DNA from 2 places in the Shewanella sp. GD04112 genome. Region 1 is predicted to be linked to the other one. Evidence: predicted binding sites of a transcription regulator. Region 1 holds the regulator's gene; the other holds the start of a gene.
What was found. Region 1 encodes FliA, which starts transcription of late flagellar genes. Its sites were predicted from a motif close to CTAAAGNTNNNNNNNNNNNNGCCGATA; they were not measured.

Region 2: a site for FliA is predicted at 2,680-2,706, ahead of N7386_RS18225 (DUF5610 domain-containing protein). Genes of this name have one in related genera too.

What each region holds. Positions count from the first base shown of each region.
Region 1 covers NZ_JAOEAL010000001.1:1,519,163-1,523,696, forward strand. Annotated here, with positions in the region: gene flhF (flagellar biosynthesis protein FlhF) at 1-1,244, shown strand, start outside; gene N7386_RS06780 (MinD/ParA family protein) at 1,249-2,130, shown strand; gene N7386_RS06785 (RNA polymerase sigma factor FliA) at 2,123-2,836, shown strand; gene cheY (chemotaxis response regulator CheY) at 2,884-3,267, shown strand; gene N7386_RS06795 (protein phosphatase CheZ) at 3,281-4,018, shown strand; gene N7386_RS06800 (chemotaxis protein CheA) at 4,034-4,534, shown strand, end outside.
Region 2 covers NZ_JAOEAL010000001.1:4,146,163-4,150,696, reverse strand. Annotated here, with positions in the region: gene N7386_RS18245 (hypothetical protein) at 1-89, shown strand, start outside; gene N7386_RS18240 (hypothetical protein) at 124-330, opposite strand; gene N7386_RS18235 (FMN-binding glutamate synthase family protein) at 475-1,965, opposite strand; gene N7386_RS18230 (phosphoglycerate mutase family protein) at 1,977-2,570, opposite strand; gene N7386_RS18225 (DUF5610 domain-containing protein) at 2,741-3,349, shown strand; gene N7386_RS18220 (ferredoxin--NADP reductase) at 3,479-4,228, shown strand; gene N7386_RS18215 (glutathione S-transferase N-terminal domain-containing protein) at 4,299-4,534, shown strand, end outside.

The sequences.
Region 1 (4,534 bases):
ACTATGACGAGCCCAAAGCGAAGGCGCCTGCCGCTGCACCGACTTTTATGGATGTGAGTGATGACTTAGTGTCGCTCGGTGCTAAAGCGCCGATTCGCGCTGAAACTAAGTTAAAACCCTCGGCGCCAGCAGACTCTCTCCAAGCATTGCTCGAGAAGCAACAAAGCCGTTTAAACCAACAGCTCACCCATCAACAGCAAGACGCCGAATTGCCTGCGTGGGCACAAGGTCTACAAGCTCCAGCCGCGCCAAAAGCTGAGCGCCGAGATATGGGACAGGCTTTCGATAAGAAGCCGCAGGTTTCACAGAAGCAAAATGCGGATATTGAAGCGATGCGTGATGAGTTAGCATCCTTACGCAATTTGCTTACTCATCAAGTGTCTGCGCTGATGACTGAACACAAAAAACGTATCGACCCTGTGGGTGCGATGCTGGAGTCAAAGTTACTGGAAGCGGAGTTTTCGCCTGCTGTTGCGAACAAGTTAGCGGCGCTTAGTCAACACTATACCCCGGCAGAATTAGTTCGTGCCTTGCCACAAAGTCTAGCTAATATGCTTGATAATCAAGGCGATGATATCGTTAAGCAAGGTGGCGTTGTAGCGCTGGTTGGCCCAACGGGTGTAGGCAAAACCACTTCTTTAGCCAAATTAGCGGCTCGTTTCGCCGCCCATCATGGTGCGGATCAAGTCGCCTTGATCACGACAGATCATTATCGTATTGGCGCCTATGAGCAATTGGCCACCTATGGCAAAATTATGGGATGCCCAGTTAAGCAAGCCCATGATCTTGCTGAGCTAGAGCAAATACTGTATCAGTTCAGAAATCGCAAGCTAGTATTGATAGATACCGCAGGAATGGGCCAACGAGATATGCGGCTTTACCAGCAACTTGATAATTTAACTGCAAATAGCAGAATACCTATCCGCAGTTATCTGGTACTGTCTGCCACAGGACAGCGCCGTGTGCTACAGGATGCTGTAAATCACTTTAAACGCATTCCATTATCTGGTGTTGTACTCACCAAACTCGATGAGTCCGTGTCGTTAGCGGGTGCATTAAGTGTGTTGATCCAAAGTGGGTTGCCATTAAGTTATGTTACGGATGGGCAGCGAGTGCCCGAAGATATGAAAGTTGCCGATACTTTATTGCTCGCAGAGCAGGCGTTAGCGGCCTTAGAAAACACTGAACAACAATCGTTACCAGACACAGCGTGGTCAGATAATATGACCTGTGCATTTGAGTAGAGTTATGACCCTGGATCAAGCAAGTGGTTTACGTATGATGAATCAACCCTATAACGAAAAAGTGAAAGTAATCGCGGTTACGGGTGGTAAAGGTGGCGTGGGTAAAACCAGCGTGTCTATCAATACCGCAGTAGCATTAGCCGAAAAGGGCAAGCGTGTCTTAGTGCTTGATGCCGACCTAGGCTTAGCAAACGTCGATGTCATGTTAGGGATCCGTGCTGAACGTAACCTTTCCCATGTACTCTCTGGCGATGCTGAGCTGGATGATATTATCGTCCGTGGTCCTAAGGGCATAGGCATTGTCCCTGCGACCTCAGGAACTCAAGGCATGGTAGAGTTGAGCCCTGCGCAACATGCGGGCTTAATTCGTGCTTTTAGTGAGATGCGCACCCAGTTTGATATCCTCATCGTGGATACTGCCGCGGGGATTTCTGACATGGTACTCAGTTTCTCCCGTGCGTCACAGGATGTGTTGGTGGTTGTTTGTGACGAGCCAACTTCTATCACTGACGCCTATGCGTTAATCAAAATTCTCAGCCGCGAACACGGCGTTTTCCGCTTTAAAATTGTTGCTAATATGGTGCGCAGTTTGCGCGAAGGTATGGAATTGTTTGCTAAACTCAGTAAAGTGACCGACAGATTCTTGGACGTGGCACTCGAACTGGTTGCGACCATTCCGTTTGATGAAAACCTTCGCAAATCAGTGCGTAAACAAAAGTTAGTGGTTGAGGCTTATCCTAAGTCTCCAGCTGCGATTGCGTACCATGGCCTAGCGAATAAAATCATGAGCTGGCCAGTACCACAGCAACCTGGTGGGCATTTGGAGTTTTTCGTTGAGCGTTTAGTTCAGCGACCAGATTTTCAAGAGGAAAAAACGAGTGAATAAAGCCGCAGCGTATACTTGTTTAGACAGTAAAACGTCAATCGTTGAACAGTATGCACCGTTGGTTAAAAGAATTGCACATCACTTGCTCGCCAGATTACCTGCCTCAGTGCAGCTCGATGACTTGCTTCAAGCGGGGATGATGGGGTTATTAGAAGCATCATCCAAGTTTGATGGTGGCAAAGGTGCAAAGTTTGAAACCTTCGCCGGCATACGGATCCGTGGCGCCATGTTGGATGAGATCCGTCGTGGCGACTGGGTTCCCCGTTCTGTTCATCGTAATAATCGTCGAGTTGCTCAAGCCATTGATGAGTTAGAGCAAGTGTTGGGTCGTGATGCACGCGACACAGAAATTGCAGAAAAACTTGATATGACGCTCGATGAGTACCATCATATTCTTAACGATGTTTCTGTTGGTAAAATCATAGGGATAGAAGACTTAGGCGTATCGCAGGATATACTCACTTCGAGCGATAATGTCAGTGATGGTACATATGAAGCGTTAGCAGAAACCCAGTTTCATTCAGCACTAGTTGAGGCGATAAAATTATTGCCCGAAAGAGATGCGCTAGTGCTATCGTTATACTACGATGAAGCATTGAATTTAAAAGAAATTGGCGCCATTCTTGAGGTAAGTGAATCGCGAGTTAGCCAGATATTAAGTCAGGCAATGTTGCGGCTCAAAGGCAAACTCAAGCATTGGACATAAGTATAATTATTTATTGAGCACAGAATGTCGGCTCACCGGAGGAAACCTTGGACAAGAATATGAAGATTCTCATCGTTGATGACTTTTCGACAATGAGACGTATCATCAAGAACTTGTTGCGAGACTTGGGCTTTAACAATACCCAAGAAGCAGACGACGGCTCAACTGCGCTGCCTATGTTACAAAAGGGCGACTTTGATTTTGTCGTGACAGACTGGAACATGCCAGGTATGCAGGGTATTGATTTGCTGAAGGCTATTCGGGCTGACGATTCCCTTAAGCATTTACCCGTATTAATGGTTACCGCTGAAGCAAAACGTGAACAAATTATTGCTGCCGCACAAGCCGGTGTTAACGGCTATGTGGTTAAACCTTTTACCGCAGCAACACTTAAAGAGAAGTTAGATAAAATATTCGAACGACTCGCTTAAGCAGGGATGAGCTATGAAGTCACAAACATCAGGGCTCATTACGCTCGAGAAGGCTCAGCGTTTAGTTGAACTATTAAGCGCAAATGAACAAGCTCAAGCAGATGATTTATTTAGGGAACTCGCGGCTCCACTTCAACGGGAGCTCTTTGATGAAGTTGGTAAACTGACAAGGCAACTTCACAGCGCATTAATGGATTTCCAAGTTGATAATCGTTTGGTTGAACTTGCGAATACCGAAATTCCCGATGCTAAGGAACGGCTAAGTTATGTCATTGACATGACCGAGCAAGCAGCGAATAAAACCATGGATGCGGTAGAAGAGTGCTTGCCGCTCGCTAATGCATTAACGGCGAATATTCAACAAGTGATGCCTTCTTGGGACAAATTGATGCGCCGTGAAATCGCTCTGAGCGATTTTAAAGCGCTTTGCCACAATGTGCAGCATTTGATGTCACGTAGCGAATTGGATTCCAATCGCTTACGCGAATTGCTCAACCAGATTTTGATGGCGCAGGATTTTCAGGACCTGACTGGACAAATGATCCGGCGGGTGATCGATCTAGTGATGGAAGTTGAAAGTAATCTGGTGTCTATGCTGACAGTATTTGGTGAGCAACCCGTGATTGAGAGTCAGATTACTCAGAAAAATAATATTGAAGCTGAAGGACCGATAATGAATGCCGAGCTTCGTCAAGACGTCGTTACCGGTCAAGATGAAGTCGATGATCTGCTGTCGAGTCTGGGTTTCTAACTGGGAGTCAATTTGATGGCCTTTGATGTAGATGAAGAGATACTCCAGGACTTTTTAATTGAAGCGGGCGAAATTCTTGAGTTGCTGCAAGAGCAGCTGGTCGCGCTTGAAAACAATCCTGATGATACTAACTTGCTAAATGCCATTTTCAGGGGGTTTCATACTGTAAAGGGCGGTGCGGGTTTCCTTAGTCTCACTCCCATGGTGGATGTCTGTCACGAAGCAGAAAACACCTTCGATTTATTACGCACTGGCAAGCGCAGTGTCTCCGCAGAGTTAATGGACATCATTCTTCAGGCTGTCGATGCGATTAACACTATGTTTGCTCAAACCCAACAAGGCGAGCAACAAGACCCAGCAGATCCTGCATTATTGGCTAAATTGAAAATGCTCAGCTCCGGTGAGCCGCTTCCTTCCGAGTCAGGTCAAAGTAGTGCCGAAGTTGAACCATTGCCAGAACCTGAGCCCGAACCTGTCATAGAAACAGTGGTTGAAGTTGCCGCCGTTGAAGAAATG
Region 2 (4,534 bases), 2.6 Mb from region 1:
CGCTAGCAAAAATGAATCAAGAACTTGAGTTAGCAGGGATTATTCGTAGAACTAATGAATATAACGCGGATGTTCGTGGTCTGAATTAAGCGATGAGACAAACGAAATAGGGAATATAAGAAATTATATTCCCTTTGGTTTTCCTGCCTTCCAACCTTCACATAACAGATTGAATTTGGTGGTCGATTCGTCAATTTTAGTGAGTCGAATCACTTGGCCTTCACGAAAACACACTAATTCGCCTTCGATCTCAGTCAAGCGATTACAGCTCTTACAGCTTGTGCTGGCAGTTTTACTGTCTGGCATATGGCTTACAAAGCTTGCTTTCACAGTGTTTCCTTAACTTAATATGCAGTTGTTTAATCTCAAGCGTGTATCACGGATCTTACCCCTTTTGTGATACGCGTTCAAATTACCTTTTGCTAAATTAACTTTAGACGAAAGTCGTACAAAATGCATACAGTGTCAAGTTAACTATTGATTGATATGGGAATAGTATTTATCCAGCGAAACCGACAAACCACTCTCGAGCACAATCCTCACATGGGACGGCTTGAGCTGCCTTGGCTCTGTCACGCCACAGGAGTGGGCGATAAGGGCTAAATCGTGGTGTAGGTTATGGTTATAATTAGCCACACGAGTCGATTTGTCTCTAGGATCAAGACCTTGTTGGAGTTTCTTATTATGGGTCGTGATACCCGTCGGGCAGGTATCCTTGTTGCATTGCAGCGCTTGAATACATCCGAGGGCAAACATATTGCCACGGGCCGAGGCGATAAAGTCCGCACCTAAGGCGAGCGCCCAAGCGACCCTCGATGGCACAATGAGTTTGCCTGAGGCGATCACTTTAATGCGTTTACGCAGCCCTCGCTGAATTAAGATATTGACTAATATGGGTAAACTCTCTTTAAGGGGCAAGCCCACATAATCCATTAAGGGTTGAGGGGCGGCGCCCGTGCCGCCGTCAGCACTGTCTAAGGTAAAAAAGTCGGGGGCAGAGGCTTCGCCACGGCGCTCAATTTCATCGCAAAAATCTTCGAGCCATTGCACGTCCCCAAGTACGGCCTTAATGCCAGTGGGCTTACCCGTGACCTCACGTACTCTGGCAATCATATCCAGAATATCGCCCACATTTTTAAACTCGATATGACCATTGGGGCTAATGGAATCATGGCCCTGCGGGATACCGCGAATTTTGGCGATCTCCTCGGTGACTTTTATCCCCGGCAAGATACCGCCCTTGCCTGGTTTGGCTCCTTGGCTCATTTTGATTTCAAACATTTTAACTTCGGGGTGGGCGGCGATTTCTTTGAGCTTGTCATCGTCTAAATGGCCGTGCTCATTACGTACACCGTATTTAGCGGTACCAATTTGAAAGACTAAGTCGCAGCCACCTTTTAAATGGTAAGGGCTTAAGCCACCTTCTCCGGTATTTAACCAACATCCCGCCTGCGCTGCGCCGTGGGATAAGGCGGTGACTGCAGGGCGTGACAGGGCACCGAAGCTCATGGCGGAGATATGGCAAATGGCCTTAGTGGTGTAGGGTTCACGGCAATGGGGGCCAATGGTTTGAGGCAGAATTGGCGTGATATCTTCATCTTGAGTAGGAAAGGCGGTATTCATAAACATGATGGCGCCCGTGCTGTCTAGCGGGCGTGTCGAGCCAAAGGCGATGGTTCTGTCGACGTTTTTCGCGGCTCGATATACCCAGCTCCGCTCGGCGCGGTTAAAGGGCAATTCTTCCCTGTCCTGTGCGAAAAAGTATTGTCTAAAAAACTCGCCTTGTTTCTCAAATAAATACCGAAAGCGACCTATCACAGGGTAGTTGTGGCGCACGGCCTGCTTGGTTTGTAGCTTGTCGGCGATATACATATACACAATCGCTAGAACGACAAAGCCCACTAGGATTAAAAATAGCCCTGAGAAGAGATCCAGTCCCCACATAAACCAATTCAATTCTTGCATCTTGTTATCCTCTATTCGTGTCCATAACGGGTGGAGATAAGGCTCGCTGGCTGTCCATCATGGATGGAGAGTAAAAACAGCTGGCTGTAATCATCTTCCGCTATGGTGGGGATTTCTGGGCCGCCAAGAGCCTTGATGATAAGTGGGACGGTATTGGAATGCCCCGCGATTAAGCTGTTACCTTTCACGGCATGTACTTGTTCAACGATTTGCTGGATATGGGCTTCGAGTGGTTTTTCGGCTGCGACTACAGTAATAGGCAGATGCCGCTCCGAAGACATAGGCAACAAGGTTTGCTGAGTTCTTTGATATTGGGTCGCGATCAGTTGCGAGATCTGCGTCCTTTGCAATGCGCTAACCAGCGCGAGGGCACGTGCATGGCCATCATCTGAAAGGGACGGATCGCCTGCTGGAGCGTCGGCTTTTTCGGCATGCCTTACCAAAATAATCAATCGATTATCGGCAAAAGCTTGATTGATGGGGCTGAGTCCTATGCTGGTAAAGAGTAACAGGCCTAACAGTAGAGTGTGTGATAGCCGAAGTTTATTTAAGCGGATGGTTCGCAAGGAGTGAGTAACCACTGCTAGCCATTGGGGAGTTGCCATGCCGTATATCCTTATCTGATGAGCGCATGCAAGTGCGACGCTGAGGCGAATAGATTCATTATGGGTATCATTGCCTTAGATTGTGATGGTACTGCAATTGAGAAAAATACTAAAGTTGCTCAAATTTTGGTCGATAATAGAGTCACCCCAAATTGAATGGATTTTGTATCATGGAAATCAACAACCCTGCGCAGGTACAGACGCCTTCTACGCCCCATAAGAAGTATGCTGACAATGCCGCTGCTAATAGTGAAAAGACGAAAAATGTGGAAGCGCCCGGAAAACAAACTGCATACCAAACCAGTAAGCAGCTAATGAATCAGGCTATTTTGTCGGCACAGGAAGAAGTGAGTCTAAAATCCGGTGATCAATCCATGGCGTTACTTTATCGCGCGGCAATTGAAGCGATAGATAAAGAATTAGCGACTTCGATGGGGCCAAATGCTACTCAAACTAACTATGACAATCAGGTCGATTATTCTCCCGAGGCGACGGCCGATAGGATTGTGAGTTTTGCGACGCAATTTTTTAGCATTCACCAACAGCAAAATTCGAATATGAGTCTAAATGATCAGCTTGACAGTTTTATGAGCATCATAGGTGGCGCTATCGATAATGGCTTTAAGGAGGCGCGGGATATTTTGTCCGGCCTTAAAGTGCTGCAAGGGGATATTGCTGATGGCGTCGATAAAACCTATGGATTAGTGCAAGAGGGATTGCAGGCCTTCCGAGATAGCTTCAATAAGAAACCTGATGAGGCACAAACGGCTAGCGCATAATGTCCCGCGCTTAGCACTCAATGTTGTTGCCATTTCCCTTGTCTTAAGCCCCTTGCAATAAGGGGTTTTTGTTGCGCAGAGAACAGTCTATGCTAGGGGTCTATTTAACGTTTTGCTTGAGGGCGAGTTATGTGGACTAGGGGACGTGTTATTGAACGTATTGATTGGAGTGATAAATTATTTTCGCTGCGGATAGCGGCCGAACTGGCGCCCTTTATTCCGGGTCAATTTATTAAACTCAGTCAGCTGCAAGATGATAAGCGTGTCGCTAGAGCCTATTCCCTGGTTAATTCCCCCGATAAACCCTATGCCGAAATCTTGGCTGTCGCCGTAGAAGATGGCCAGTTATCCCCACAATTACAAAATCTTGCCATCGGGGATGAAATCGAGATCACTCCCACAGCCACAGGCTTTATGACTTTAGATGAGATCCCTAAGGGAGCAGGGCAAGGCCGTCACTTATGGCTGTTAGCCACGGGCACGGCCGTGGGGCCATTCTTATCTATGCTCGATACGGCAGAGCCTTGGCAGCGTTTCGAAAAAGTCGTGCTCGTCTATGGTGTCCGCGAAGCTAAAGATTTAGCTTACCTTGATAAATTAAAGGCTTATTCGGTGCAATATCCTGATCAGTTTATCCTGTGTTTAACCGTCACCCGTGAAAAGCTTGACGATGCACTGCAATGTCGTATCCCCGATGGCTTAGTCTCGGGGGAGATTGAGGCTAAAGTCGGTTTAGCGCTCAGCGCGGCGGATTCACAGGTGATGATTTGTGGTAATCCGGGGATGATCAGTGGCGCGCAGGCCGCGTTGCTTGACAAGGGGCTCGCAAAGAATTTACGCCGCGCTCCGGGACAAATTACCGTCGAGAAGTATTGGTAATCGGTTGAGTGTTAATGACAAATAATTAGTCTTAATCGTTTTAATGTCAGTCATATAGAAGGATTTTTTGATGAAGTTGCTCTGCTCCCTCGCTTCACCCTATGCTCGCTGTGTTCGCACATTAATCCGTTATTTAGGGATTAAGGATATCGAAGAAGTCTTAGTCAATCCGATGGAAAACACCGCCGAGCTGCTCGATGTTAACCCGCTTGGGCAGATCCCTTGCCTCATCACCAACGATGGTGTGCCTATCTTCGATAGCGAAGTGATCATGCGCTATTTAGACGCCGAATTAGGTGAGCAGCA